Regions from separate parts of the Pseudomonas sp. NPDC089996 genome, predicted to be linked through region 2. Evidence: riboswitches for the same ligand, from Rfam matches in the RefSeq annotation. Region 2 holds a riboswitch; the other holds the start of a gene.
The links. Region 2 has a riboswitch for thiamine pyrophosphate ahead of ACIPW4_RS21130 (TenA family protein). Riboswitches for the same ligand answer to the same signal wherever they lie in the genome.
Positions count from the first base shown of each region.

Region 1: it holds a riboswitch for thiamine pyrophosphate, as region 2 does, so the genes downstream of both, thiC (phosphomethylpyrimidine synthase ThiC) here and ACIPW4_RS21130 (TenA family protein) in region 2, are expected to answer to the same signal.

Region 1 is NZ_JBIVGA010000004.1:157,778-175,680, reverse strand. Features, by position in the region: gene ACIPW4_RS08680 (antimicrobial resistance protein Mig-14) at 1-53, shown strand, start outside; gene ACIPW4_RS08675 (PIG-L deacetylase family protein) at 50-1,453, shown strand; gene ACIPW4_RS08670 (glycosyltransferase) at 1,491-2,447, shown strand; gene ACIPW4_RS08665 (glycosyltransferase) at 2,616-3,707, shown strand; gene ACIPW4_RS08660 (toluene tolerance protein) at 3,710-4,315, opposite strand; gene ACIPW4_RS08655 (O-antigen ligase family protein) at 4,417-5,598, shown strand; gene msbA (lipid A export permease/ATP-binding protein MsbA) at 5,614-7,422, shown strand; gene hldE (bifunctional D-glycero-beta-D-manno-heptose-7-phosphate kinase/D-glycero-beta-D-manno-heptose 1-phosphate adenylyltransferase HldE) at 7,552-8,973, shown strand; gene ACIPW4_RS08640 (metal ABC transporter ATPase) at 9,007-9,975, opposite strand; gene ACIPW4_RS08635 (aldo/keto reductase) at 10,031-10,843, opposite strand; gene ACIPW4_RS08630 (NAD(P)/FAD-dependent oxidoreductase) at 10,840-12,015, opposite strand; gene ACIPW4_RS08625 (DMT family transporter) at 12,062-12,394, opposite strand; gene ACIPW4_RS08620 (LysR family transcriptional regulator) at 12,482-13,372, shown strand; gene waaA (lipid IV(A) 3-deoxy-D-manno-octulosonic acid transferase) at 13,384-14,655, shown strand; gene ACIPW4_RS08610 (TolC family outer membrane protein) at 14,708-16,141, opposite strand; TPP riboswitch at 16,303-16,409, shown strand; gene thiC (phosphomethylpyrimidine synthase ThiC) at 16,565-17,903, shown strand, end outside.
Region 2 is NZ_JBIVGA010000013.1:2,119-14,780, reverse strand. Features, by position in the region: gene ACIPW4_RS21150 (phosphate/phosphite/phosphonate ABC transporter substrate-binding protein) at 1-155, opposite strand, end outside; gene ACIPW4_RS21145 (putative bifunctional diguanylate cyclase/phosphodiesterase) at 143-2,470, opposite strand; gene ACIPW4_RS21140 (SCO family protein) at 2,551-3,546, opposite strand; gene ACIPW4_RS21135 (Ig-like domain-containing protein) at 3,631-7,026, opposite strand; TPP riboswitch at 7,278-7,392, shown strand; gene ACIPW4_RS21130 (TenA family protein) at 7,468-8,115, shown strand; gene tenA (thiaminase II) at 8,118-8,777, shown strand; gene ACIPW4_RS21120 (hypothetical protein) at 8,793-8,987, opposite strand; gene ACIPW4_RS21115 (DUF6708 domain-containing protein) at 9,130-10,023, opposite strand; gene ACIPW4_RS21110 (T6SS effector BTH_I2691 family protein) at 10,028-12,662, opposite strand, start outside.

The DNA of each region.
Region 1 (17,903 bases), on a different contig from region 2:
ACCGGGAGTACAAGGACCGTTGGTGCAACCCTGTGCCGGTATTCCAGGCATGAGCCGCAAGCAGCAATTGCTCAAGCGCCATCGGCGCAACAAGCGCCTGGGGTTGCTGGCAAGCCTGGCCGTGCTGGTGGCGCTGGGGGTGTGCACCTGGTGGTGGCTGCCGCTGTTGCTGCTGCCGCTGCTCTGGGCCGCTCACGAAGCCTGGTTTGCCGATCACCTGTTCTATGCCCCTGGCGAGGATTATGCCTACCGCTTCGGCGAACTGAGCCATGAAGCGCCGGTCGTGCTGCGTGACGGGCTGCTCAAAGTGGATACGGCGTTGCAGGGTGATGAAACGCTGGTGCTCGAGGTCCGGCTGAAAAGTCATTGGCTGGGGCGCTTCCTCGACCCACGGGTCGAGCTGCACGGCAGCGAAGATACCGACCGGCAAACCTTCGAGCGCGGAGTCGATGGGCTTCGTTTCCTCAACCTCACCGGGCTGGCTGAACCTCTGCAGGCCGGCACGCTGCGTTTGCGCGGCAAGTATTGCCGGTTGCTGGGTGAGCCACGCCTGTGGATAACCCCCGGCGCCGAGTTTCAGCGCCGCCGCGTGATGGTCATCGCGCCGCATGCCGATGATGCCGAACTGGCGGCTTATGGGTTGTACAGCCAGGCGGACGAGACCTGGGTGGTGACCCTGACTGCGGGTGAGATCGAGGCCGAGCATTATCAGCAAATGGGCCTGGGCAAGTCGGAGGCTGCCCGTCTGAAAGGCCGCCTGCGCGCCTGGGACAGCATCGCCGTACCGCGCTGGGCAGGCGTACCGGAGTCGCATTGCGTGCAGTTGGGCTATTTCTGCCTGCAGCTGCCCGCCATGCAGGCAGCCCCCCATCAGCCTGTCGCATCCCGTGAAGCCGACATGGCCGATATCCGCCCGTTCCGTCAGTTCAACCCGTTCCCGCTACCCGCTGACCGCGATGGTGCGCCAACCTGGCACAACTTGCTGGCCGACCTGCGGGCCCTGCTGGAAATGGCCAAGCCTGAAGTGCTGGTCATGCCGCATCCGCAACTTGACCCGCACCCCGACCATATCTGCGCCCAGGCGGCCGTCATGGAGGCACTGCAAGGCCTGGCCTGGCAGCCGCAGACTCTGCTGTGCTACGCCAACCACCTGCATGACAACGACCGTTGGCCAATGGGTGACAGTGGCGATGGCGTAGCTCTGCCGCCGCAACTGAGCGCCGAGCAAGCCTGGGCGCCATGCACCTTGATGCTGGATGTCGCTACCCAGCGTGACAAGGCCATGGCCTTGGGCATGATGCACGACCTGCAGCCCCCGGCACCGTTCAAGCGCCGCCTGCGTCGCTTGCTGCAGCGCTGGCTGGCGGGGCGCCGGCCGTCGCCTTACGGGGAGAACGAATTCTTCCGCAAGGCCGTGCGCCGGCATGAGCTGTTCTGGCGGCGTGAGCTGTAAACCTGACCGCGATGGCGCAGAGCGCCCAAGGAAAGCAATGAAAGTCCTATTTCTGGTACAGAAGGAACAGCGTGCGATCCTCGATCGCCTGTACGATGGCGTCGCGGCCAACTGTGAATGCGACCTGCGCTGGCTGACCAGCGAAGACCAGCGCAACCTGCGCCGTTATTTCAAGCGTGAAGTGCAGGCAGAGCGTTATGACCGCATTGTCTTTTTCCTGCGCTTCAAGCAAGAGATCCGTCAGGCCGCCTTCATCCGCACGGTGCCGAACCTGGTCATTCTCGAGCACGACGCCTACCAGAACTACATCCCCTGCAAGTACACCGGCAAGTTCAGTGCGCATTACCGCAAACTTCCCTGGGCGCGGGTGATAAGTTCGGGGTTCATGGTCAGCGAGCGCCTGCGTCAGGAAGGCTTCGACGCGGTGTTCGTGCCCAAGGGCTACGATGAGCAACTGCTGGCCGACCAAGGCCGCGAGCGCGATATCGAACTGGCATTCGTCGGCAGCACCAACAGTGTCGCCTACAGCGGGCGCAAGGCGCTGCTGGACGAACTGGGGCAGGTCGAGAACCTGGTGGTGACCCGCACCAAGTCAGGTGAAGACTACTGCAACACACTGAACCGCATTCAGTACTTTGTCAGTGCCGATGTCGGCATGGGTGAGTACATGATCAAGAATTTCGAGGCCATGGCCTGTGGCTGCGTGCTGCTGGCCTATGACCAGGGCGAAGCGGAAAACCGTGCGCTGGGCCTGCAGGACATGGTCAACGTTGTCTTCTATGGTGACATCCCGACGCTGCAGGCGAAGCTGCGCATCTTGCGCGATGATCCTGCACTGGCACGGCAGATAGCCGAAAATGGCCGTGAGCTGGCCGTGTCACGTTTCAGTTTTGCTGCCGTCGGGCAGAGCATCGTGGAGCACATGCGCCCACCGCTCAGGCCTCATCCTCCGTTGTCTGCCTGGCAACGCTTGCGGCTCAAGCTGGGCCTCTGATCTGAATATTACGGCCTATGCTGGAGGGAGGGCGCCTTCCCGGCATTGCGTCGGGACAAGGCGGGCATTGACGCGGTTCTTGGGCGCCCTTGTCAGCATGGGATCATCTTTTTCTGCCAATGACGTTGCAGTCCCACCTGGCTTGCACGGGAGAGGGGCGCTATCCCCATGAATATTGTCAACATGATGTGGGCAGGCGGTTCGCCGTACATGTCCATCCACAAAGTCCATCAACAGGTGCTCTCGCACGCGGGGGCCGACGCCCGTATCAGTAACTGGCTGCTGCTCGGCGGGGAACTCTGCCACGGGCGAGGCTCCACCCGTGTCTGGCATATGCCGCAGCGAGCCTTGAAGGGCAAGCACCTGTGGCGTCTGCTACGGCCTTGGCTGCGCCTGCGCCTGCAGCGGGCGCTGAAGGAGGCGGGTGCCGACGTGATCCTGCTCGACGGCGTTGGTGTCGCGCGGCTGGTGTTGCCGGTGCTGCAGCATATCCCCGAGGTGCGGGCCAAAGTGTTGTTCCATGGCATGACCCGGCTGAACGCCGGCGATGTGAACTTGTTGAACAGGCTGCCCGCCGAGCGTTTGAGCCTCGCGGCGGTCTCGCACACCTTGGCGCGTTCGCTGGAACGGGACATTGGCCGGCCGGTACAGACGCTGCGCATGGCGTTCGACCCGCAAGCCTTTACCGGGCCGCTGCTCAGCCGGGAGCAGGCGCGTCAGGTACTGGCACTGCCGCAAACCACTGGTCAAGTGCTCGGTGCGGTGGGGCGGCTGGTCGAAAGCAAAGGGTTCGAGATGCTCATAGAGGCCTTTGCCAAGGCTGTGGTGCATAGGCCAGACATGCAGCTGGCGATTGTCGGTGATGGCCCTCTGCGCACCAGCCTTCAGGCGCGGATCGATGAGCTGGGCCTGGCAGATAGCGTGCACCTGAGTGGGCATCATGACGAGTTGCAGCGACTGTACCGGGCATTTGACTGGCTGCTGGTGCCTTCGCGTGCCGAAGGCCTGGGCCTGGTGGTGCAAGAGGCGGTCATGGCGGATGTGCCAGTTGTTTGCAGCGACTTGCCGGTATTCCGGGAGCAGTTGCAGGCATCGGGTTGCTACCTGGCGGTAGGCTGTGTAGAAGCCTGGGCGCGGGAGATCGCGCGCTGTGATTCGGCCCGCGCCGTGGCGGTGGCTACCCGGCAGCGGCAGATACTGGCACCCGAGGCGGCATGGCAGGCCTTCTGCGACGGGTCGCACAGCCTGCTGCGTGGTTGAACTCAGCGCGCCAGCAAGGCAGCCTCGAAGTCGGCAAGGGGGAATCGGTCACCCAGGTTTTCCCGCTCGATATAGCGCACCATGTGTTGCACATTGCGGCGGATCATGCGGGCGGACAGGGGCGGGCGCAGGAATCGCATGTCCGCCACGTCGATCAGACCGAGGCGCTGGTCAGGGGTGACGACCACATTGCCAAGGTGCAGGGAGCGAAAGTAGATGCCGCTTCGGTGCAGATGGCGAATCAGTTCGATCAGCCGGGGCAGGTAGTGGTCCCAGCTGAAATCGGCGTCGCGGGACATTTGCAACAAAGTACGTCCCGGTAGTGGTCGATAAAGCACCGCCGTTCTGCCCGGTACATCCAGTTTGTGCTGGCTGATGACTTCGAGGGTAGGGATGCCCAGTTGGGCAAGGCGTGCGGCGTTGTCGACGAAGCGTTGCGAGTAGGGGCGCAGCAGCGCAGATGAAATCAGTCGCTTGCGACGAAATACCTTAAGGAAATTACCATCGCCAAGCAGGTAGACTTTGGCGCCATGGCTGTCAGCCTCCAGTACCTGGGCGCCAAGTATCAGCTGATCGAAGTCGACTTGGGAGAGTCGGGAGCATTGCATGAGTTGGGCCTTGTCGTCTGGCGAACAAATTGACCGGCAATAATGCCGAAAATAATGCTGCAGCACCAACGTATGCTGTCGTTGATTGACCGAGGGGACCTATGGTCTACGAGAAAAACTGGGTTCAGGCCTGGTTGGGGTTTGGTCTGGTGTGGTTCTTCGGGGCAATTGCCTTGGCACCGAGCAACAAGATTTATCAGCAAGGTTTGGTTGTGTTCCTGTGGCTGCCCGCGCTGCTGTTGGCGTGGCCGGCGCGGCGTGTGCTGGTCGAAGCCTGGCGACGCCAGCCGGCGCTGTGGGGCAGTGTGCTGTTGCTGATGGCCTGGGGTGGCGTGAGCCTTGCCTGGACACCCGCCGAGGACCTCGCTCGGGAGGCCAAGCGCCTGCTCTACATCTTCGTGTTCTTGCTGGCGTTTCCACTGCTGGCGCAAGCAGGGGGAGATCGTATACGCAATTTGCTGCAGATCGGCAGTGGGTTGCTGGCGATTGCCGCGCTGATTTCGATCATTCATTTCTATGGGCTACAGGCCCAGCCCCTTGTGGCACGCCTGGCCGGGATCGGGGAAATTTCACACCCGATTCTAGGCGCCTACGTGATCGGCGCCGCAGCTTTGCTGTTGCTTTATCAAATGCCTCGCCGGCGGCTATTTCAGCTCGGCTGGATGCTGGCACTGGCCTGTCTCGGGGCTTTCGTCATCCTCAGCCAGAGCCGCGGCGCGTCACTGGCGCTGCTGGTGACCATGGTGCTTGCGCCGGTATGGCTGCGCGATCGACATAGCCGAATCCTGGCGATGGGAGCGGTGCTCGCCACTGCGTTGGCTTTTTTCGTGATGTATAACTTGATCACGGCCCGTGGCGCGTCATTCCGGCCAGAGATTTTCGAGCAAGTGCTGAAAATGATCGGCGAGCATCCCTGGACCGGCCTGGGTTTGGGCGCTGCCTACAACGTCAAGGTCGCTTCCGTGGGCATGCAGTTCGACCATACGCACAACATGTTCACCCATGTTGCCGTCGAGCTGGGCCTGCCCGGTATGCTGTTGTGGATCTTCGTCTGGCTGTTCGCCCTGGGTGAGATCATCCGCGCACGGCACACCTTGCTCGGCAAGATTCTGCTCGGGTTGTGGGTGTACTCGACAATGGCCATGCAGTTCGATGCCGCCAGTCTCACCGCCACGCCTCGGGCAGAATGGTTCGTCAGCTGGCTGCCAGTCGGTCTGGTCATGTTGTTGCCATGGGTACGTGCCGAAAATGACGCCTGTGGTAAAATTTCCGGTTCAACCTGAACAGCGAGCTCGATGATGGCCGAAACACCGCTACCGGCGGAGCACACCTCCAGCCTGAAGATCTACTTCCGGTTGCTGAGCTACGTGAAACCCTACGCCGGCATTTTCCTGCTGAGCATTGTCGGTTTCGTGATTTTTGCTTCGACCCAGCCCATGCTGGCCGGGATTCTCAAGTATTTCGTCGATGGGCTGAGCAACCCTGAAGCGGTCCTGTTCCCCAATGTCCCCTACCTGCGCGACCTGCAGTTGCTGCAGGCGGTGCCGCTGCTGATCATCCTGATTGCAGCGTGGCAAGGCCTGGGCTCGTTCCTGGGCAACTATTTCCTGGCCAAGGTTTCCCTGTGCCTGGTGCATGACCTGCGCGTGGAACTGTTCAACAAGCTGCTGGTGCTGCCCAACCGCTACTTCGACAACCACAACTCGGGCCACCTGATTTCGCGGATCACCTTCAACGTGACCATGGTCACCGGTGCCGCCACCGATGCGATCAAGGTCGTTATCCGTGAAGGCCTGACGGTGGTGTTCCTGTTCGGTTACCTGTTGTGGATGAACTGGCACCTGACCCTGGTGATGGTCGCTATCCTGCCGGTGATCGCAGTGATGGTCAGCATCGCCAGCAAGAAATTCCGCAAGCAGAGCAAGAAGATCCAGTCCGCCATGGGCGATGTGACGCATGTCGCCTCCGAGACTATCCAGGGTTACCGCGTGGTCCGCAGCTTCGGTGGTGAAGCCTACGAACAGCAGCGCTTCGGCAATGCCAGCCAGAGCAACACCGACAAGCAGCTGCACATGACCAAGACCGGCTCGCTATACACACCGCTGCTGCAACTGGTGATCTACACCGCCATGGCGGCGCTGATGTTCCTGGTGCTGTTCCTGCGGGGTGATTCCACAGCCGGTGACCTGGTGGCTTACATCACGGCGGCAGGCTTGCTGCCCAAGCCGATCCGCCAGTTGTCGGAAGTCAGTTCGACCATCCAGAAGGGCCTGGCCGGTGCCGAGAGCATTTTCGAACAGCTCGACGAAGCACCAGAGATCGATACCGGCACCGTCGAGAAAGACCGTGTGCAAGGCCGCCTCGAAGTGCGCAACCTGAGCTTCACCTACCCCGGCACCGAGCGCGAAGTGCTGAGCGACATCAGCTTCGTCGCCGAGCCTGGGCAGATGATCGCCCTGGTAGGGCGCTCGGGCAGTGGCAAGTCGACCTTGGCGGCCTTGATCCCGCGCTTCTACCACCACGACCAGGGGGAGATCCTGCTCGACGGTGTGGAAATCGAGAACTATCGCCTGCGCAACCTGCGCCGCCATGTTTCCCAGGTGACCCAGCACGTCACCCTGTTCAACGATACCGTGGCCAACAACATCGCCTATGGCGACCTGGCCGGCGCCCCGCGTGCCGATATCGAAGCGGCAGCCGCAGACGCCTACGCCAAGGAGTTCGTCGACCGCCTGCCGAAAGGCTTCGATACCGAAGTCGGTGAGAACGGCGTGCTGCTCTCCGGGGGCCAGCGCCAGCGCCTGGCGATTGCCCGGGCACTGCTGAAGAACGCGCCGCTGCTGATTCTCGACGAAGCCACTTCGGCGCTGGACACCGAGTCCGAGCGGCATATCCAGGCAGCCCTGGATCATGTCATGGAGGGTCGCACCACGCTGGTCATTGCCCACCGTCTGTCGACCATCGAGAAAGCCGACCTGATCCTGGTGATGGACCAGGGCCGTCTGGTCGAGCGCGGCACCCACGCCGAATTGCTCGCGGCCAATGGCCATTATGCCCGCCTGCATGCCATGGGCCTGGATGAGCCGGCCAAGGCCGATATCACCTGACCCACCTTGATCGGGGCCGCATCGGCCCCGATTGTCACGGGGATTTTCCAGGGTGCATCTGGCCGTAAAGCCGTCGCTTACCCTGTGCTAATATCCTGCCCCTGTTCATTATTTCCATATGGGTTGCCCATGAAGTTGTCCATGCCGCGTTTCGATCAAGCTCCGGTACTGGTGGTCGGCGATGTCATGCTCGACCGCTACTGGCATGGCGGTACTTCGCGTATCTCGCCTGAAGCGCCAGTGCCGGTGGTCAAGGTCGACCAGATCGAGGATCGCCCCGGCGGCGCGGCCAACGTTGCCTTGAACATCGCCGCCCTCGGCGCGCCAGCCTCGCTGATCGGTGTCACCGGCCAGGACGAAGCCGCCGACAGCCTCGCCAACAGCTTGCAGGCCGCTGGCGTACGTTCGGTGTTCCAGCGCATCGCGCACCAGCCGACCATCGTCAAGCTGCGGGTCATGAGCCGTCACCAGCAACTGCTGCGCATCGACTTCGAAGAGCCGTTCGCCACCGACCCGCTGTCGCTGGGGGCCGAAGTCGACACGTTGCTCGAAGGTGTCAAGGTCCTGGTCCTGTCCGATTACGGCAAGGGCGCGCTGAAGAACCACCAGAGCCTGATCCAGGCCGCACGTGCCAAGAGCATTCCGGTGCTGGCCGACCCCAAGGGCAAGGATTTTTCCATCTACCGTGGCGCCAGCCTGATCACCCCGAACCTCAGCGAGTTCGAAACCATCGTCGGCCGTTGCGCCGATGAGGCCGAGCTGGTCGCCAAAGGCCTGCAATTGCTGCAGGACCTGGACCTTGGCGCGTTGCTGGTAACCCGTGGCGAGCACGGTATGACCCTGCTGCGCACCGGTCAGCCGGCGCTGCACTTGCCAGCCCGGGCTCGCGAAGTGTTCGATGTGACCGGTGCCGGCGATACCGTGATCTCTACCCTGGCAGCTGCCATTGCCGCAGGCGAAGACCTGCCGCACGCCGTGGCACTGGCCAACCTGGCCGCGGGCATCGTGGTAGGCAAGCTGGGTACTGCGGCGATCAGTGCCCCGGAGCTGCGCCGGGCTATCCAGCGTGAAGAAGGCTCCGAGCGCGGCGTGCTGGGCCTGGAGCAACTGCTGCTGGCCATCGACGACGCGCGGGCACACAAGGAGAAGATCGTCTTCACCAATGGCTGCTTCGATATTCTGCATGCCGGGCATGTCACCTACCTGGAGCAGGCGCGGGCACAGGGTGATCGGCTGATCGTCGCAGTCAATGATGATGCATCGGTCAGCCGCCTGAAGGGGCCTGGCCGCCCGATCAACAGTGTTGACCGGCGCATGGCTGTACTGGCCGGCCTGGGGGCGGTGGACTGGGTAATCAGCTTCCCTGAAGGCACGCCGGAGAACCTGCTGAGTCAGGTCAAACCGGATGTGCTGGTCAAGGGGGGGGACTATGGCATCGACCAGGTGGTGGGTGCCGATATCGTCAAGGGATATGGCGGCACCGTGAAGGTGCTGGGGCTGGTCGAGAACAGCTCGACCACGGCGATCGTCGAGAAGATTCGCAAGCACTGATCGATTGCAGGGGCTGCACAGCAGCCCCAACAGCTATTTATGAAGTGAAGTGCGGGCCCGTTCCAAAAGCGCTCGTGCCTTGTCACCAAAGCGCTGCAGGTGCGAGGCCGGCGTCATCTTGCGCTCCACCAGCCCCTGCTGCTTCACCCAGTCCTTCCAGCGAATCCGCTCATCGGCCACCACCCAGCCTTCCTGCCGGGCAAAGCTCTCGGCCAGGTAAAGCCCCCGTGTGCTCGCCGGCACCAGCTCATCCTTCTTCAGCGTGTACAGCTCGGCCAGCGGTTGCCCATCCTTTACCGGCATCAGGTACAGATCCGGCCGCTTGCGGTTGAGTCGCGCTACCAGCTGGTCGCCTTCCAGGCGTTCATCGACATGAAACAGGCTGAGTTTCTTGGCTTCACGGGGTACCTGCAGGCGCATGTCGTAGATCAGCTGCAGCGAAGCGGTCGGCAGATGCACATAAGCCCGCGGGCGTTCCAGCAGCATCAGGTTGCCGCAATGCACCGGGCGGGCAGCGCCAGACTCTGGTGCCAGCACGAACGGCAAGGCTTCGCGGTAATGCAGTGCAGCGGCGTAAGGGGCCGGCAGCCAGGTGTCGTTGAAGCGCCCGCTCAGCCAGCCTTCCGGGGTTTCCAGCAAGCATTCTTCTGCCACTTCCTGCACGGCTGTATGCAGCGGAAGGTTGAGCTCCTGAGCGGGGACATATCCGGAAATCAATTTCAGAACCACGTCACCGCGGTCCTGGCGGCGTTGCCTGACCAGCACCCAGTAATCACGGTGCTGCCAGTGCAGGGTCAGGCGTACGGATACACCCAGGTTGGCCAGCTCGACCACGAAGCGTTGCTTGTCGGCAAGCTGGATGGTGCGCCGGCGCTGCTGGGTCTGGGCAAAATTGAGAGGCATGCCGATGCTCTGGTAGACCAGGCCTTCGGGGGTGGCTTCGACATGCAGCGGCAGTGTCTTGAAGTTGCTCGGGTTCTTGCGGATCAACGTACGCGCCACGAGGCTCCTCCTTGCGTCGGGTCAGTCTCCAGGCCCAGCTCGGCTGGGTGGCAACTCAATGCTGGCCCAGGATACGGGCAACGGTGGCCACGTTGTGGGCCAGGTGCAACGGATTGATGGTGCCGACGATAGCACTGCTCACGCCTGGGTGGGCGAACAACAGCTCGAAGCTGGCCTGGACCGGATCGACCCCGGGGGCAAGGCAGATATGCCCGCTGGCCAATGCCTTCTTCACCAGAATGGCCTTGCCGTGTTCGGCAGCGTAGTCCAGCACCGGGCGTTCTGCCTGCTCGTTGAGGTTGTAGGTGACCATGGCGCAATCGCCCTTTTCCAGCGCCTTCAGGCCACCGGCGACGGTCTTGCCGGAAAGCCCATAGCCGAGAATCTTGCCTTCCTGCTTGAGTGCGGCGAGGGTCTGGTAGACCTCTTCCTGCTCGAGGATCGCCAGGTCATTGCCATCGGAGTGCACCAGCACCAGTTCGATGTGGTCGGTTTCCAGGCGCCGCAGGCTGCGCTCCACCGAGCGGCGAGTGTGGGCTGCGCTGAAGTCGAAGCTGGACTGGCCCGCTTCGAACTCTTCACCTACCTTGCTGACAATCACCCACTGGTCACGCTGGCCGCGCAACAGCGGCCCCAGGCGCTCTTCACTGTGGCCATAGGCCGGGGCAGTGTCGATCAGGTTGATGCCCAGTTCGCGGGCCTGGGCCAGCAGCAGGCGAGCTTCGTCGTCGCCGGGAATGGTGAAGCCATTGGGGTACTTGACGCCCTGGTCGCGGCCAAGCTTGACCGTGCCCAGGCCCAGTGGCGAAACATTCAAACCGGTGCTGCCCAAGGGGCGGTGCAGGCCATGCAAGGTGGGCAAGGTCATGGCAGCAGTTGCTCCCACGCCGGTACACCCAAGGCCGGGCGTGGCAGGCCGGCAAGGTCGGCCCTGGCTGTCGGGCGCACGCCGTCACGCTCGAGGCTGGCCAGTACACGGTCGCTGAAGTCCGGTGCCAGTGCCAGTTTGGTCGGCCAGCCCACCAACAGGCGCTGCTGCTCGGCGAGGAATGCGTTGTCGGGGCGCACCAGGCCAGACTGCGCGGGCTCGGCGCGGTCGACGCGCAGGGTCGCCCAGCGCACCTGGCCTTGATCGACCCAAGGCAGCAGGTTGGCAATTTCCTTCTGCGCTGCCGCAACCTGTGCGGCGGGCTCGCGGGCAACGCCATCGGCCTCGGCCAGGTCGCCGCCGAGGTACCAGACCCACTGGCCATCGGCGGCCGGGTGGGTGGTGATGGTCACGCGTGGCTTCGGCCCACCGCCCAGGCAGTGGGCGTAAAGCGGCTTGAGGTTCGGCCCTTTGGCCAGGACCATGTGCAACGGCCGGGTCTGCATGGCGGGTTGCTGCAGGCCCAGGGCGTGCAGCAGGTTCTCGGTACCGGCACCGGCGCTGAGAACGATGCGTTGGGCGCGGATTTCGCGGCCGTCGACACGCAGACCGACCAGCTCGTCGCCCTCGTGCAGCGGCTCGATGTGTTCACCTGCAAGCAGGCTGTCGCCGGCGAGTTCGGCCAGGTTGGCGAGCAGGCTGGGTACGTCGATCACCAGCTCCGCAAGGCGGTAGACCTTGCCTTTGAAGGCTCGGTCCTGCAGGGCTGGCGGCAGTTGCTCGCCCTTTACCTGGTCGACCCGGCCACGCACGGCCTTGCTGGCGAAGAAGCTGGTCAGGTTGCCGGCCAGGGTGCCTGGTGACCAAAGGTAATGGGCATCGGACAGCAGGCGGGTGCTGGTCAGGTCAAGCTCGCCGCCGCCACTGATCGCTTCGCGCCAGCGCCGGGGCATGTCGGCGATGGCTTCCGAAGCGCCGGTCAGGGCACCGTGCAAGGCGTACTTGGTACCGCCGTGAATGATGCCCTGCGACTTGATGGTCTGCTCGCCACCGAGGCTGGCGCGCTCCACCAGCACTGTCGAGTAGCCCAGGCGCCGCAGGCGGGCATTGAGCCAGAGGCCTGCGACCCCGGCGCCGACGATCAGCACGTCAGTGGAAATGGCAGATGGCATGGCGGTACCTCGAAGACTGGGACAGCTGGCAAGTATACAGGCTGCCTCAGTGCCCGGCAGTTTTGGAGAACAGCTGAATCACCACCACACCACCCACGATCATCGCCATGCCCAGCATGGCCGGTACATCCAGCTTCTGCCCATAGACCACCAGTGCCGCCACGCTGATCAGCACGATGCCCAGCCCCGACCAGAGCGCATAGGCAACACCCACCGGAATGCTGCGCACCACCAGGGTCAGCATCCAGAACGCGATCCCGTAGCCGACCACCATCAGCAGCAACGGCAACGGCGTGCTCAGCCCCTTGACCGCCTTCATGGAGGCAGTGGCGATGACTTCGGCGCAGATGGCGATGGCGAGATAGGTATAGGCATTCATGGCAGGATTCTCCGGTTACTGGGCGGGCATTCTAGACCTAACCTGGATGCGGTAAAGTCATTACCTATCACCTATGGAGATAGCTGTATGGCGGAGCAGTGGAACCTGGAGCAGTTGCGCACGTTTTTGCGAGTCGCCGATCTGCGCTCGTTCTCTGCCGTCGCGCGCGAGCAGCGCAAGGCTCAGTCGGCAATCAGCAGTGCGATTGCCCTGCTTGAAACCGACCTGGGCGTGACGCTGTTCGAGCGCAGCAGTGGCCGGCAGCCGAAACTGACCGAAAACGGCAGTGCGCTGCTGGAAGATGCTCGCGAACTCCTGCGCCAGTGTGAGCGCCTGGATGGCCGCGCGGCGGCGCTTATGCGCGGGCAAGAAGCCTTGTTGCGGGTGGCTCAGGACGAAGCCATGCCCTACCAGCCAGTGATCGACAGCCTCGACGAACTGGCCAGCCGCTACCCCTACCTGGAGGTGCAGTTGGCCAGCGGCGCCCAGGGCGACGTGGCGCGCAAGTTGGTGGAGCGGCGCGCAGACCTTGGGCTGTTCTTCCATCATGAGAGCATTCCCGATTCGCTTGAGCGGCGGGCATTGGGCAGCGTGGAAATGGTCACGGTCTGCGCCATCGGCCATCCGCTGGCGCATGAAAAGCGTGTCACCTGCCAGCAGCTGGCTCGGCATCGACAGTTGTTGATCACCCCGCAGCAAAGCGGTTACCCCGGCAGCGAGGCGGCTAGCCCTCATGTGTGGCGGGCTGACAGCTTCTATGCCATGGCCGAACTGCTGATGCGCGGCTTGGGCTGGGCGTGGTTGCCGCGGCATGTGGTTCAGTACCCGACCTACCAGGCGCACATGGTCGAGCTCGACAGCGAATGGCGCCCGCCTGCGCTGGTGACGGAACTGGCCTGGCGCCGTGATGAACCGCTGGGTCCGGCCGCGCAATGGTTGGCCGAGCGCTTTGCGGTGCACCTGCGTGCGATCGGGTAAACTCCGCCGCCATGAACAGAACACTCTATACCTTGCTGTTTCACCTGGGCCTGCCGCTGGTTGCGTTGCGCCTGTACCTGCGCGCACGCAAGGCACCGGCCTACGGCCAGCGCATCGGCGAGCGCTTTGCCCGCAACCTGCCGGCCATGCGCCAGGGAGGGATCTGGGTACACGCGGTGTCAGTCGGTGAAAGCATTGCCGCCGCGCCCATGGTGCGTGCGCTGCTCAAGGCCTACCCGGACCTGCCGATCACGCTCACCTGCATGACCCCGACCGGCTCCGAGCGCATTCGCGCGATGTTCGCCGATGAGCCGCGCATCCAGCATTGCTACCTGCCTTACGACCTGCCATGGGCGGCCGGGCGCTTTCTCGACCATGTGCGCCCGCGGCTGGGCATCATCATGGAAACCGAACTGTGGCCCAACCACATCCACCAGTGCGCCAGGCGCGGCATACCGGTGGCCTTGGCCAATGCCCGGTTGTCCGAGCGCTCGGCCCGTGGTTATGGGCGCTTTGCCAGGCTGACCCGGCCGATGCTGGGCGAGATGAGCCTGATCGCGGTGCAGACCGAAACCGAGGCCCGGCGCTTCCGTGACCTGGGTGCCCGCCCCGAGTGCGTGCAGGTGACCGGCTCGATCAAGTTCGACCTGAAGATCGACGAGCACTTGCAACCCCGTGCCAGGGCATTGCGCGAACAGTGGGGCGCTGGCCAGCGTCCGGTGTGGATCGCTGCCAGCACTCACGAGGGTGAGGATGCCTTGATCCTGCAGGCGCACCGGCAACTGCTGCAGGTACATGGTGACGCGCTGCTGATCCTGGTGCCTCGCCATCCAGAGCGGTTCGATGCCGTACATGCCTTGTGCGCAGGGCAGTTCACCACGGTACGCCGCTCTGCCGGCATGCCGCTGGATGCCCAGACTCAGGTGCTGCTTGGCGACACCATGGGCGAGTTGCTGTTCCTTTATGCCTTGGCCGATATCGCCTTTGTCGGCGGCAGCCTGGTGGCCACCGGCGGCCACAACCCCTTGGAGCCGGCGGCATTGGCATTGCCGGTGCTCATGGGGCCACATGTGTTCAACTTCCTTGAAATCAGCGCGATGTTGCGTGATGCCGGGGCATTGCAGCAGGTCGATGATGCCGACGGGCTGGCCGAAGCGGTGCGGCGCCTGATCGAGCTGCCGCAGGATGCGCAGCGCATGGGCGAGGCGGGCAGGGCGGTGATGCGGGCCAACCAGGGCGCCTTGCAGCGCTTGCTGGATGGGCTGGGCAAGCTTCTCGGCTGATTCCTGCGTTGGCTTCTTCGCGGGCGCGCCCGCGAAGAAGCCAACATTTATCTCAAGGCTTGCGCTCGAAATTCTTTGCAGCCGCCGCAGCCAGGTCCGGTGGCAGGAAGTCCTTGTCCGGGTTGTAGTCCGGTTTCAGGTAGCGCCTGAGGTCCTGCAGATCCTGCGGGCTCAGGGTCCCGGCTGCCTGCTTCAGGCTCAGGTTGTCGAGAATGTAGTCGTAGCGGCTGTTGTTGTAGTCACGCACCGAGGTGTACAGCTGGCGCTGGGCATCGAGCACGTCGACGATGTTGCGGGTACCGACCTGGTAGCCGATCTCGGTGGCTTCAAGCGCACTCTGGTTGGAGATGATCGACTGCTTGCGCGCCTGCACCTGCTCGACATCGGTGTTCACCGCACGGTGCAGGTTGCGGGTGTTTTCCACCACCTGGCGGCGCAGGCTCTCGCGCTGCTGTTCGCTCTGGCTCAGGCGCTGGTAGGCCTCGCGTACCTGCGAGCTGGTCAGGCCGCCGCTGTAGATCGGGATGTTCAACTGCAAGCCGACACTGGTTTGCTCGACGTCGCCGCTGTAGCGCACGCCAAGCTGCGAAGGGTTGGTGAAACCGAGGCTGTCGTTGTCGCCCTTCTGGTACTTTGCCACGGCATCCAGGGTCGGCGCATGGCCGGCCTTGCGCTGGCGCAGCGTCTCCTCGGCAGCCGATACCGCATAGTTGGTGGCCAGCAAGTTGAGATTCTGGCGCCCGGCGGTTTCGACCCAGGCCTTGGCGTCGTTGGGGGTTGGCACCTGCACCGGCAAAGAGTGCTTCACGCCCTGGATCGCGCTGTACTCCCGGTTGGTCAGCGTCACCAACGCCTCGAAGGCATCCTGCACCTGGCGTTCGGCAATGATCCGGTTGGCCCGGGCAGTGTCGTAGCTGGCCTGGGACTGCAGCACGTCGGTCTTGTCCGAGAGGCCGACATCGAAGCGCTCGTTGGACTGGTCCAGCTGACGCTTGAACGCAGCTTCCTCGGCCTTGGTCGCCGCCAGGTTGTCCTGGGCCCGCAGCACGGCGAAGTAGTTTTGCGCGGTTTGCAGGATCAGGTTCTGCTCGGTGGCCGACAATTCCAGTGCCGCCTGTTCGTTGACGGCCTCGGCAGCCTGCAACTGGAACCAGCGGTCGGCCCGGAAGATGGGCTGGGCCAGGGTCGCGCTCCAGGAATTGCCGCTGCGGTTGGAGGTGATCGAAGGCTCATCCAGCTTGGTGCGCGTATTCAACATCTCGGCACCGGCCGACAGGTTCGGCAGCAGGCCGGCGCGGGCTTGCGGCACTACTTCTTTCTGGGCGCCATAGTTGGCACGGGCGGCCGCAAGATCGGCGTTGTTGTCCACCGCTTCCTGGTAGACGCTGACCAGATCGGTCTTGACCGATGTGGGCGCATCGGCTGCCCAGACCACTCCGTTGGACGCACAAGACACGGCTATCGCCAGTGAGAGTTTGCGCAGCATAGAGGCAATCCTTGTACGAAAAATAATTACTGAACCGTTGAGTATTGTCCGGCGCGCCAGTGTAGTGCCATGCGCCCCCCGGCAACAATCGCCGTCTGCGCCTTTCATCATGCCGCGATTTACCCGCTTGGCTTTGCCGACCACTCCAGTCTAGACTGCGCATGTTCTTGTCGGGGTGCCTTGAAGCAAAGGCTGAGATCGCAGAGGTGCGGATCCCGTTGAACCTGATCAGGTTAGCGCCTGCGTAGGGAACAAGATTGCTCGCCTTCCCGGGGAGCCTCTTGTGCCAGGTCCGGGAATGTCGCAGCTGCATGCAGCTTCAGGCACCCCCATATCCGGCACTGCACCCGTCAAGGGGTGCGTCCGCGCCATTCAGGTTCACCCCGACATTCCACTGCTAGGAAGCCGTCTGGAGAGCCTGTGATGACCAAACAAGAAAAAGCGATCAACCTCAGCGAATCGGCGCAAGTCGATCAGCAGTCCGTGCAACCGTTCCCGCGTTCGCGCAAGGTCTATGTCGAAGGCTCGCGCCCGGATATCCGCGTGCCCATGCGCGAAATCAGCCTGGACGATACCCCGACCGACTTCGGTGGCGAAAGCAATGCACCGGTGCTGGTCTACGACACCTCCGGCCCGTACACCGATCCCAACGTCATCATCGACGTGCGCAAGGGCCTGGCTGACGTGCGTTCGGCCTGGATCGACGCGCGCGGTGACACCGAGCGCCTGGGCGGCCTGAGCTCCGACTTCGGCCAGCAGCGCCTGAACGATGCCGAACTGGCCAAGCTGCGCTTTGCCCATGTGCGCAACCCGCGCCGGGCCAAGGCTGGCGCCAACGTTTCGCAAATGCATTACGCTCGCCAGGGGATCATCACCGCCGAGATGGAATATGTCGCCATCCGCGAGAACATGAAGCTGCAGGAAGCCCGCGCCGCTGGTCTGCTCAACGAGCAGCACGCCGGCCACAGCTTCGGTGCCAGCATCCCCAAGGAAATCACCCCGGAGTTCGTCCGCGAGGAAGTCGCCCGTGGCCGCGCGATCATCCCGGCCAACATCAACCACCCCGAAGTGGAGCCGATGATCATTGGCCGCAACTTCCTGGTGAAGATCAATGGCAACATCGGCAACAGTGCCCTGGGCTCCTCGATCGAGGAAGAAGTGGCCAAGCTGACCTGGGGTATCCGCTGGGGCTCGGACACGGTCATGGACCTGTCCACCGGCAAGCACATCCACGAAACCCGCGAGTGGATCATCCGTAACTCGCCGGTGCCGATCGGTACCGTGCCGATCTACCAGGCCCTGGAGAAGGTCAACGGCGTGGCCGAGGACCTGACCTGGGAGCTGTTCCGCGACACCTTGATCGAACAGGCCGAGCAAGGCGTGGACTACTTCACCATCCACGCGGGTGTGCTGCTTCGCTATGTGCCGCTGACCGCCAAGCGGGTCACCGGTATCGTCAGCCGCGGTGGCTCGATCATGGCCAAGTGGTGCCTGGCGCATCACAAGGAAAACTTCCTGTACACGCACTTCGACGAGATCTGCGAGATCATGAAGGCCTACGACGTCAGCTTCTCGCTCGGCGACGGCCTGCGCCCGGGTTCGATCGCCGACGCCAACGACGCGGCCCAGTTCGGTGAGCTGGAAACCCTCGGCGAGCTGACCAAGATCGCCTGGAAGCACGATGTGCAGTGCATGATCGAGGGCCCTGGCCACGTGCCGATGCAACTGATCAAGGAGAACATGGACAAGCAGCTGGAATGCT
Region 2 (12,662 bases):
CGCTGCAGCAGCGGCTGGTGTTCGCGGAGCATGTCCTCGCTGCCCTTGATCGGGATCACCGCCAGGCGCAGGCTGCGTGGCGTGCAATCGGCCAATGCGGTGTTGGCCAGTAGCGTGGCCAGCAACAGCCCGGCCAGGGATTTCACAGCACGCATGGCTTTTCCTCGATACCGTTGAAGGGCGGATACTCAAGCAACTGCGCCGGTGATAGCGGCCGGCTGAAGTGATAACCCTGGGCGATATCGCAACCGGCGAGCTTCAGGCACACCACCTGCTCGCGGGTCTCGACGCCTTCTGCCACCACCTCCAGGCCCAGGCGTTTGGCCAGGATGATGGTCGAGGATACGATCGGGCTGTCGTCGTAGCTGTTGGACAAGGGTGCGATCAGCGAGCGGTCGATCTTCAGCTTGCTCAGCGGCAGCGACTGCAGGTGGGCGAAGCCCGCATAGCCGCGACCGAAATCGTCCAGGCTGATGCCCAGGCCAGCTGCGCGCAGGCGATGCAAGTGATCGACGGCGGTGCCTTCCGGGTCGAGGATGGTGGTTTCGGTGATCTCCAGCTCCAGGCGCTGTGGGTTGATGCCGTACAGCTGCAGCTTGGCCAGCAGGCGGGTGCTGAAGTCGGCCTGGCGCAGCTGCATGGCCGAGACATTGACCGCCAGACGCGCCTCACGGCCCTGGGCGTCCCAGCGGGCTAGCTCCTCGCAGGCCAGGCGCAGCACTTCCCAACCCAGTTCGATGATGAAACCGCTGCGTTCGGCCAAGCCGATGAAGCGGTCGGGGTAGAGCAGCCCGAATTCGGGGTGATCCCAGCGCACCAGGGCTTCGTAGCCGAGTACACGGTGACTGTCCAGGCGGATCTGCGGTTGGTAGTGCAGCACGAACTGGCGCTCGGTCAGCGCGGAGCCAAAGGCCTGTTCGAGGGTGAAGGCCTGGATGTCGGAAAGGTTCAGCGACGGGTCGAAGAAGCGGTACTGGGCACGGCCGGCCTGTTTGGCCGAGTACATGGCGGCATCGGCGCAGCGGATCAGGCTGTCGATGTCCTGGCCATCACGCGGGCAGATGCTGACGCCGACACTGGGGCTGGTGTTGACCTCCTGGCCATCCAGGGCATAGGTGGCCGAGAGCTTCTGCACCAGCGTGCGCACCCAACTGTTGATCTGCTCCTCGCTGCGCTCGCCTGCCAGCAACACCACGAATTCGTCGCCGCCAAAGCGCGAAGCTTCGTCGCCAGGCTCGAGCAGGCGCTGGATGCGCCCGGCCACGGCTTGCAGCAGCAGGTCGCCGATCTTGTGCCCGAGCGAGTCGTTGATCGATTTGAAACGGTCCATGTCAATGAACAGGATCGCCATCAGGCGGCGCTTGCCGCGTTGTCGGGTAAGTGCCTGCCCGGCGACTTCGACGAACTGGCGGCGGTTGTGCAGGCCGCTGAGATGGTCGGTGGCAGCGGCGTGGCTGCTGCGCCGGTGTTCGTCTTCCAGGCGGCCGATCAGTTGCTGGTTGACCTGCTGCGCGTGTTCCAGGGCGCTGAAGGCTTCCTGGCGCTTGCGCAGCAGGCGCAGGGTCCAGGCCAGGCTGGCGAGGATCATCAAGGTCATGCTCAGGTTCAACCAGAACTGCCGCGAGTAGGCCAACTGTGAAGCGGCCAGGATCTCGTCGTAGCGCTGGCTCACCAGCACGCTGAAGCCGCGCTCGGGCACCCGCCGGTACAGGCTCTGGTAGGGCACCCCGGACGCGAACTGGGTCAACTGCCCGGACATTGCCTCGGCATTGGCCATGTCAGGCTCGAAGCTGTCACCGGCCACCACCACGCCACTGGTGTCGATGCGCAGCCGTTCCTCGCCATCGTCCTGAAGCAGGCGCATCAATCCGCTCCGGCCGAGGTCGATGTGCTGGAACAGCACCGCCAGGTAACCAATGTCGAGTTGCACCACGAGTATGTTGTCGATCTCGCGGCCTGGCAGGTCGGTCAGCGGCAGCAGGAAGGGCAAGCGCCAGTTGGGCATGGTCGGTGTGGAGGCGTCTGGGCTGACCTTGGGCAGGAAGGGTTTGAAACCGTAATGGGCGACATGCACCTTCAGTTGCTGCAGCCAGTCAGCCGGCAGCTGCGCGGCTTCATCACTGTGGCTGGCGGACAGCAGGTGGCCCTGGCGGTCGTACAGGCTCATGCGCTTGAACACCGGGTCTTCGGCCAACAGCCTGGCCAGGCTCAGGCTGCCCTGACGCAGGGTTTTCATGTCGTCCTGGGTTACCCGGCCCACGGCCTGGGCGCGGTCGACCAGCTGGCGCAGGCTCTCGGCGACGATGCTGGCCAGGTTCAGGTGCTCGGCCGCCTTGGCCGTCAGCGCATCCTGGCGCGAGGCGGCCTTCTGGGTGAAGTGCAGCCCCCAGAGAAAGGTCAGGGTGGCTGCACAGAGCATCAGGATCAACAGGCGCAGAAGGCCTGCGGAGGAGAGAGAACGGCGGATCACTGCTGGTATTCCCGACCGTGGGTGATGGTCGAAAAATACGACAGACAGATGACAGCCTCATGACTGGTGGCTAAATGCCTTTAGGGTTTTCCCCGGTCAGCCAGGGGCGCCTGTATGCGCGTGGTTTCTTCCTCCAGGTAGCTGATCAGCGCGGTGACCTCGGCATCGCCCAGGCGCATGTTGGGCATGGCCAGCTGCTTGTACTGTTGGTAGAGCAAGGTGGCCAGCGGCTCTTTCTCGGCCAGCATCTGATCGGGCTCCTTCAGCCAGCGGACCAGCCAGCGGGGGTCGCGCTGCCGGGTTACACCGAGCAGGTCGGGGCCGATGCCGGGTTGGCCGGGTTCGGTGTTGCCCACGGTGTGGCAGGAGGAGCAGCGCGTGCGGAATATCTGCTCGCCGCTGCTGGGCGGGCGGATCTGCGGCGCACTGGCATAGTCGTTGGCCATGGCAGTGGCCTGTTTCCAGTTGTGCAGGCTGTTGCCCAGGCGGTCGGCAAGGATGTACGGGCTTTCGAAAGGCGAGGCCTTCATCCAGCGGCCGGTGGCCTGGTTGCCGATGATCAGGCTCAGGTTGTGGTCCTTGGAGCGGCCGTTCTCCAGGCCTTCGATGTACAGGCCCAGGCGCCGGCGCAGTTGTTCGATATCGTCAGGTTCGCCGGTGAGCAGGGTCCAGCCGGGGCCGATGCCGAACTTTTCCGCGTAGCGCTTGAGGGTGGCGGGGGTGTCGTTGTACGGGTCGATGCTGATGGAGTAGAGGAAAATGTCCTTGCCCACCCGGTCGCCGAGGATTTTCTGCACCTGGCGCAGGCGGGCGGTTTCCACCGGGCAGGAGTCGGAACAGCCGGTGAAGATGAAGTTGATCGCCACCACCTTGTCCTTGATCAGGTCGTCGAAGAACCGCACCTGCTTGCCGTCCTGGGTGACCAGCGGGGTATTGGGGAAGTAGTCCGCGCCCCATGGGGAGGCGGCTTCGGTCGGAGGTGCCAGTCGTGCCGATATTGCCGGTTTGATCGGCCAGTAGTGGGTACTGGCCGCGAACAAGGTGAGGGCAAGCAGAACACGCCATGACAGGGCCATTGGGCAATCCTCATTGTTCTGGTGGAGTAATCAGGCGCCTCATCGCCGGCTTGCCGACGATGAGGCGCAACGCGGCCCCGCTGTTTACTTCAGGCTGATCGGCACGGTCACGCTCTGGCCCAGTGCCGACTTGACGGTGATCGTCGCCGGCGTGGCCGGGCCGCTACCGGTGGTGGTCACCGACAGCCGCCAGCGCGCTCCGCTGCTTGCCGTTGTCAGCGTCGCCGCGCCGAGGTTCAGCGGGCCACTGGTGGTGGCAGCGGTCACGCTGATGCTGTTGCCGGTGGCCACCGAGGTGGTGCCGGAGATGTCCCAGGTGTAGCGGTTGTTGCTGCGCATCTGCACCACGGCGCTGCTGACCTGAATGTCATCGGCCGCCACCGCAGGGCTCACCGCGACACTGACCGTGGCCGGCGTCAGCGACTCGGCGCCCTTGGCATCACGCGCCGTGTAGTTGAAGCTGGCGGTGTACGGGGTGTCGACCGTAGCCGGCGGCGTGAAGGTCACGCGGGTACCGTCGGTGCTGACGGTGCCCTTGCCGGAATCAGGCTGGCTGAGGTCCTTGACGGTGAGTGGCAGGTTGCCTTCCGGGTCGGTGTCGTTGGCCAGCACATTGATCACGATCGGCTTGCCTGCCATGGTCGCAGCGCTGTCGTTGACCGCTGCCGGTGGTTTGTTGGCCGGGTCTTCACCGCTGTTGTTGCTGGCGGTACGGAAGGTCGGCAGGCCTACCGAAGCCATGTACTGCACGCCATCCCAGCCCGGCAGCGGTGTCGGCATCACCTGGAATTGGCCCGGGTGCTCGATGTCCCAGCGCAACAGCATCGACGAGTCCTCATGCTGGGTGTTGTGGCAGTGCTCCATGTAGGTGCCGGCGAATTCGCGGAAGCGAATGGCCATTTCCACTTCGCCCGAGGAGTCGGTCTCCGGGCCGATGCGGTAAACGTCCTTGCGTGCCCATTTTTCCCATTCTGGCGGCGCCTTGCCGTCACGGCTGAGGACAATGCCTTCCTCGAAGTGCACATGCACCGGGTGGCTCCAGCCGTTGCCGCCGTTCTTGATCTTCCACACTTCCAGGGTGCCGTCGCCGCTGAAGCCGCCCTGGGTCGCTTCGCTGGCCAGCTGTGGCGCCGCATTGATGCGCCGAGGGTCCATGCTGTAGCCGAAGCCACCGTCGGTCTTGATCGTCCAGGGGGCGGTGTCGGTACCGTCCGAGCGCCCGAAGATGAACTCGCGGTGGCGGGCGGCCTTGATCTTGGCCTGGTCAGCGACGGCGGTGCGGTCGAGGGGCAGCGGGATCATCTTCAGGCCTTCGGCCTTGCCGGGCTTGGCCGGTTCATAGGCGGTCGGGTCCATGCTGACGTCAGTGCCGCTGTAAGGTTGCACGATCAACTGCATGAACTTGCCTACCACCGGGTCGCCCTTGTCCCACTCCGGCCCCTTGCTGGTCTGCTTGATCACGGCCTTGTATTTCTCGGACAGCACGTCTGCCAGGTCGATGGCCTCTTTCGGGCCCTTGCCGGTGTCGTGCTCCATGATGTTGACGAAGTACAGCTTGTCGCCGGCCTTGATGCCGTTCTTGGCGAAGTTGATGATGATGTCGTAACGCTCGGCAATGCCTTGCAGCGGCAGGATGCCGTTGTTGTCGGCCGTCTTGCCATCGCCATTGAGGTCCATGGTGCCGTCGAAGGGTACGGCGTGTTCCATGATGTTGCCGTCGTTGGCGATCATGTGGAACGGCACCCGTGCGTAGGACACGTTGGAGCCGGAAGGACCTTTGAACTCACCCCCGTTGCCGGCGATTTCACGCACCACGGCAAACTTGAGGTAACGCGACACCGAGCCGTTGAGAATACGGAAGCGGTAGGCGCGCGCGCGCACCTTGAGCTTGGGCTGGTACTGCCAGTTGACCAGCAGCTGGTCACCGAGGAAACCGTCGGTGTTGAAAGGGTTGAACCACAGCTGGCCGTTCTGATCCCAGGCCTTGTCGGCGATCACCAGGTTGACGTCATAGTCGCGGTTGCCCCAGGGCATGGCTGAACCACTAGGGAAGCGCAGGTTCACGCCGTCCTGCAGCGCTTCGTTGCCCCGGTCGATGGCGCTGTAGTAGTTCATCATCACGGCGTTGCCCTTGTAGACGTTCTGCGCCGTGAAATCCATCATGTGATCATGGAACCAGTGGGTACTCATGGTTTCGTGCCAGTCGCCACGGATCTTGATGCTGCCGTTCTCGCAGGTTTTCAGCCCCGGGTTGGCGTCGTTGACGTACAGCGTTTCACCCGGCGAGCAGGGGAAGGCGGCGCGCGGATCTTCGGCGCGGGTGTTGATGGTGTCGTAGCCGGCCAGCTGGATCGGCCAGCGGTAATCGTAATACTGCCCAGGGAAGAAGTAGGCGTTGGCGAACCCATCGCTCTCGGCCGGTGAGTGGCCGTTGTGTTCGTGGGTGGAGATGGTGTGCAAGCCGAAGCCTGCGTTGGCCGCAGGGTCGATCGGCAGCGCGTTGTAGTGACGCATCAGCAGCGGCTGGCCGTAGCGGACCATCAGCAGTTTCGGCGGGAAGGTGCCGTCGAAGGTCCAGAGCGATTTGTGGTTCTGCAGTGGGAAGTTCGGGTGGAAGCGGGTGTCGATGCCCTTGGTGGTACCGAGGGTGGTCGGGATGTCCGAGGTCTGGTAATACAGCCCGCCCGGCGCGAACTCGCCGACAGCGTAATTGTGCATCTGTTTACGGTCACGCAGCCCCTGGTTGATGCGCGCACCCGCCTGCGCGGTCTTGAACGCAGCCTGGGGGTAGAACTCGTTCCAGCGCTGGTGCGCCCAGCCCTTTCCGGGTGGCCGGCCTTCGGCTGGCGAACCGACCGAGTTGCGGTTGAGGAACAGCTCGATCTGCGCCTTCCACGGGTTGCGGTCCAGGGTGTTGGCGTACTGGGTCGGGAACGGGTACAGGCCCGGCTGCTTGAGGAAGGCTTCCAGCGCATTGCCGTTGGGGCTGCTGCGGGCGACCACGTCAGGGTCTTGCGCCGGCGCGGCCCCCAGCGTGGGGACCGGGAAGGTGAGTGTCGGTGGCGGCAGGTTAGGGTCGAGTTTTTCCGGGCCGAACTCTTCGAACAGCAGCAACTGCTGGGTGAACGGCTGGGCGCCGAACAACGGGCTCGGTTTGCCGTTGGTAGGGTAATTGCGTGAGGTCTGCAGCGCGGGTGGCAGTACGTTGTCGACGCGGTTGGTCGAGCGGTCGCCGTATGCCCCGTCTTTGAGTTCGAGGGAACCTTCGTTCGCTTCCGGCAGGTTGAACAGGTTAAGTAGCGCAGGGCTGGGGTCGGCCGGCTGGTCATCGTAATGCGACGGGTCCGTCGGCGACGGCGGGCTTACATCATCAAGCCCGGAAGCCATGGCTGAGAGCAGCCCGAGGCTGAGCATCAGCGTGGTCACGGCGGACAATTTGAAGAGGTGGCTGTTGGGGTTGATCACGGCAGATGTTTTCATTGCCTGGTGCCTCGCTCACGGCTAAATGGCTATGGGCCATCAATGGCGTAGTGCCTCGTTTTAGAGGCCTGAGCAACGGCTGTGCCAACAGATGTTTCAGTAATACTTTGTTAAACAAATCCTTGTGGCGCCTGAGGCGCGCTAAATGACAGGGCGTCAAAGAACGGGTGAAGGCCCCCGAAACTGGGCAGCGCTGGGCCCAACTCCGGTGACGGAAGTGGTGACAATTGCTTATCAGCGCTGTATACCTGATGCCCACCAAGGGGAGCCCGGCAACGGGCTGAGAAACCGCTGGCAGCTGCAGCGCGGTGACCCTTCGAACCTGATCCGGATCATGCCGGCGAAGGGATGGGACTACCTGCCTTTTTGCCGGCCTCACTGCGAGGCCATACCATGCCCAGCCAAAACGGTCTCGCTGTCATGCCCAAGGGGGACAGCACCATGACCGAACGCTTCCATGAAACCCTGCAACGCCAGAACCAACCGACCTGGTCGGCCGCCGTCGGCCACCGCTTCGTCACCGAACTCTGCGCGGGCAGCGTGGCCGACCCGGTCATGGTTCGCTACCTGGTGCAGGACCATCGTTTTCTGGACAGCTTCCTGACCTTGCTCGGCGCCGCCATCGCCACCGCCGACACCTATGAAGCCCGCCTGCGTTTCGGCCGCTTTGCAGGGATGATCTCCAGCGATGAAAACACCTATTTCCTGCGCGCGTTCGAAGCCCTGGACGTCAGCCCGGCGCAACGTGTCGAGCCGGCGGACACCGCACCTACCGCTGGCTTCAAGGCAATCATGCGCGAGGCTGCAGCCACCCGTTCCTATGCCGCCGCACTGGCCGTGCTGAACATGGCGGAAGGCTTGTATCTGGACTGGGCCCTCAAGGCACCCAAGCCGTTGCCGGCCAACTTTGTCTACGCCGAATGGATCACCCTGCACGACAATCCGGCGTTCTGCGATTTCGTTGCCTTTCTGCAGTCCGAGCTGGACCGGGTCGGCCCTCAGGAAGCGGCGTTGGCCAGTGATTTCTACGCACGTACCGTGGCGCTGGAGCTTGCCTTCTTCGATGCTGTTTACAACGAGGAGGCGTGAGCATGGATATTTTCGAGCGTTTGAAGGCTGCGACTGCCGGGCAGTGGAGCAGCTATGTCGACCATGACTTCGTGCGGCAGATGGGCGAGGGCACCCTGTCGGAAGAAGCTTTCCGCACCTACCTGATCCAGGATTACCTGTTCCTCATCCAGTTCGCCCGCGCCTGGGCCCTGGCCGCCTACAAGAGCCGCCTGCCGGCGGATATCCGCGCGGCCCAGGCCGGCCTGGCGGCCATTCTTGACGAGACCGAGCTGCACCTGCGCCTGTGCGCGCGCTGGGGCTTGTCGCAGGCAGATATCCAGGCGGCACCGGAATACCAGGCGACCGTGGCATACACCCGCTACGTGCTCGACTGCGGCGCGGCCGGTGACCTGCTGGAGCTGCATGTGGCGTTGGCGCCGTGCGTGATCGGCTACGCCGAGATTGGCCGCACGTTGGCTGCGCGCATTGGGGACCTGAGCGATCACCCGTACCGGGAGTGGATTGGCGAGTATGCCGGGGAGGCTTACCAAAGCGTGGCAGCGGCGGCGCGCAAACACCTGGATGAACTGGCCGCGCGGAGCATGACCGAGCAGCGGTTTGTGGAACTGGCGCAGATCTTTGGCCAGGCTTCGCGGCTGGAGGCTGATTTCTGGCAGATGGGGCTGGATGGGGCGGCCTGAGGCCGGTTTGCCGTTTCAGTAGGGCTTGTCCGCTGTGGTCTTGTGAATGGCCGTGCACATATACCGCACGGCGATTCGGTCACGTTCTGCCAAGGTGCGGAAATGGTCGATGAGGACAGCCTCTTCTTTGTTGAGGCGGCGCAGGAAAATGCGTTGGTTGAATGAAGTGAAGGCACGGAGGATGCGGATCAGAACGGAATCGATTGCCATGGAATCGCCTTGCTTTGATTGTGGGCTCGTCCGTGAGATTTTCCCTACTTTGTCAGTGGATAAAGGCGAAGTCTAGCGATCTGGGTCAAGGTTTGGACTGATTGGGGTGTTGAAGGTAGCCCGGGCTTTCCTCGGACGGTGCTCATTTGCGCTTGCGCCTCGTAGTCCGTAAAGGTGTTTCTTCAAACGCCTCAAGTGGTGCAGGTGCTGCCCGCACGTTAAAGATGCGGCAAATGACGTACCAGCAGATGGCGACAGCGAGATTGTAGGGAAACAGAACGGCCCAGAACGGCAGTTGCCAGTTCTTCTTGCCCTGCAGTTCACCGGATTCACCGGTGCGCCAGGGGGCGTAATGGCGCCAGGCTTCTGCGGGGGTCAGACAGATGGCGTGTAGCGGCTTGTGCCACCAGTTGGGCTCACTGGGCGGAGGAAGTTTGTCAGGGCCGTGATCCATGAAATGGCGGAGATACTCCCAGACTTCCGCGACATATTTTATGTCTGACTCGGTGGGTTCGTTGCTATCGATCCAGAGACAGTCTTCTTGGTGAAGACTGCCGTCCTCTCGACGAGGGGCGAACGCCAGTGCGTAGCTGGCGGTGAAGGATGAGCCGCAGAATTCGGTACGTTTTAATAAGCCCGCACCGATGGATTCCCAGTCAAAAATAATAAGCCTGGTACTACGCCGGTAGTAAATTTTTTTTGTCACTCTATTAAGATATATGGTGGAGAGGTTTCGTATGTAGAAGATTCTATAGGCTAGAAATGGAGAAAAGGTAAGGGGTAGAAGCAGCAGCGCGACAATAAATATGTCTCCACCTTCCAGTGAGTAGTCAATTTCTGCGTTAGTGAGCGTTAAGTAAGAAAAAATGGCTGTGCCTAAAATCATCACCATGTAAAGTTTGCCCATAAATACAGAATCTGACACCCATGGGTTTCTCAACTGCATCACTGAACTTTCGGTTTCGATAAGCTGGCTAGAGATTCGTGGAGTGATTCCAGTTTTTTGGTTAGGGCCGAAAAGCCAAGCTACTGACATAGGATTATCGCCCAAGCTTAAATGTTGCAGTTGATTGTGTGTTGTAGGGGCCTTGGTTTCCGTAGTAATTGATGGTGAGCCAAACAGTCGATGACGGCTCGGCTTGGACCTTGTAATGAATGACTAGCCCTGCTTCCGTGAGGAAGCAGCTAGGTGGGGTGCGAAGAATTGTGGTGTTGCCATTAATATCTTTGCATTTCAATATTCCTTGCCATTCACTCGCCTCTAATATGAAATCTGGCAAAAGTATCGTGAATTCCGCGGTGGGTGCCACCTCGATGACATGGGTGTGGATAATTGTGGCCCAGTCAGGTGTTGGCCATTGGTTGTTGTCTCTCCAGGCAGTGGTAAGATTTCCAAGACCTAATTGCTGCGCACCCTTTTCTGTCAGCGATACTGGAGCGTGGGATTCAGCATGCCATAACTCAATCTCTTCTTGCATGCTGACGAATGGTGGGAGCTTCTTGTTGAAGTCTAATTTCAGGTTTTCACGTATTTCGCCGTCGTTCTCTTTTGTCCCGAAAATACTCCTGCTTGCCCATAGCTCAATTGGAGTGTGGAGTCGTTCATGCGCTTTGGAATGGAGATAAAATCCAGCGGCAATCACAGCAGCGCCCACCAGTATTACTCCTCCGGCGGCCCAGCCTGCAAATGGAATAAGCACCGTCGGCCCGGCAAGTGCGAGGCTTCCTTCAAGAACAAGTACGGATCCAGCAGCAGTAGCTACACCACCAGTGAAAGTATTCAAGCCCGAGGCGAGACTGCCATTTTGCCACTGACGCAGGCCCTTCATGGAATCAGAAAATAGGCCAAGAAATATTGCTGGATAACCTGATAGGCGTGTGGCCAGATTACTGCCTAGAAATTTGATTATGCCGTTGCCGAATGCCATGCCCGGCATTTTCGCACTCACTTTCAGCATGACTGCTTTCTGGGTAGCCCGCACGCTGACCAGCGTTGCTGAGGTTGCGCCGATCACTCCGAAGACTGAGGAGGCGAAGCCTAAGTTGTTTTCCGGTGCATCGCTCTTCTGCAGACTGTTATACGCCGCTTTAAGCGCGAAAATGTTGAACCAAAGCATTCCCGCATTCAAACCGCTCCCCGCACCTGAGGTCAGTAATCCGATCAACTTCGGTTTTGCTCGCGAAGTTGTAGTCATCTCTAGGGTCACAGTCCTGCTGCCCGTGATACGTAGCTGCTTCATTTCCTCAACCTGCGCCATCCCGGCTTTCAGATATTTCTCCACTTCCTGACTGAAGGGGTTCTCCAGGACCAGTTTGTCAGTGATGTTGTACCGCGCCGCCAGCAGCCCCAACGCCTTCTCGGCATTGGCTTCGCGTGCAGCGGCCTGCACCTGCTGACGCAGACTGTTGCTGGCATCCCATCGGGTCTGCCCGCGCATGCGCTTGAGCACCACGGTGCTCACCGATTGGGCCGTGAGGTCAGTGATGCCGGCAAAAGCTGGAAAGCGGCCGACCAGTCCTTCGATGACATTATCACTGCCACCGAGCAAGGTGCCGACCGCATCGGCCTTGTCGCGGAAGGGATTGAAGGGCGCGAGGGCCACGTACAGCGGACTATCGTGCTGGTCCAGCCAGCGCTCCAGGCGTTTGAACCGCAGGTCCTGGTCTTCGGTGCCGGGCACGGGCTGGCCCATGGGGTGAATCAACAGGGCCAGAGACATTTCCAGGCCGCGCGCAGAGCTGCGCTCGTCACGGTCATAGCAAGCCAGCGCGGCCGCCAGGCTGTACGGGTCGTCGAGATGGCCGGCCTCGGCAGTGGCCAGCCAGGCATCGTGATCGTTGCCGGCTTGCAAAGCGAGTTCGCGCATCTGGGTGATGCGGTACTCCAGTTCGTCGCGCTCCTCCAGAAACTCAAGGTACTTGGCGGTATCGAGGCGCTGCCCCAAGCGATGGCCCTGCTCGGAATAGTCGGGGTGGGTGAGCACGCGGAAGCGTTCCTCGTAAGGCGGCTTCGGTCGGCTATCCGGGCGTATCCTCAATGCAGCTGTACCGATCGAAGGGTTGTCGGCCGGGTACATGCTTTCCAGGGTCTTGTTCAGCAGCGTGGCGATCAGGTTGCGATGGTGAAAATCACGGCTCTGCGGACTGAGGCGTTCGGCATCCAGCTGGTAGCACAGCGGCACGTCGGCCTGCTCGGTGCCCTGCGCCGCCCTTGTGTGGGGCAGCTGTTCGGAAGGCATCAGGTCGCGCATCTGGTGCTGGTAGGCCGACACCGACAGGCTCAGGTCCAGGGCCAGGCCTTCGGCATCGCTGAGTACCACCACGGCGGGGATCTTCGGTTGGGTATAGGGGTAGTGGCGGGCAACGGCATGCAGGCTGCCGGCGAGCAACGCCGAGGTGCGGGGCTGGCTGCTCCAGCTCAGCGACATGCGTTGGGCGTCCGTTTTGAAGTCTTCGACCCAGGTGTGCAAGGCACTGAGCGGCAGCACATGGGCCTGGGTGGACGGCACTTTGTTGCCAGCAATCAGCTCGGCCATGTCCAACTGGCGCATGTGCCGTTTGCGCATGGCCAGTGAGCCGGTGATACGTGCAGTCACGGCATTGGTCCACAGGTGTGGGCTGTAGGCGATCCAGACTTCCTTGGCGCAGGCCTCGCCGGTGTCGGCCCAGACCCAG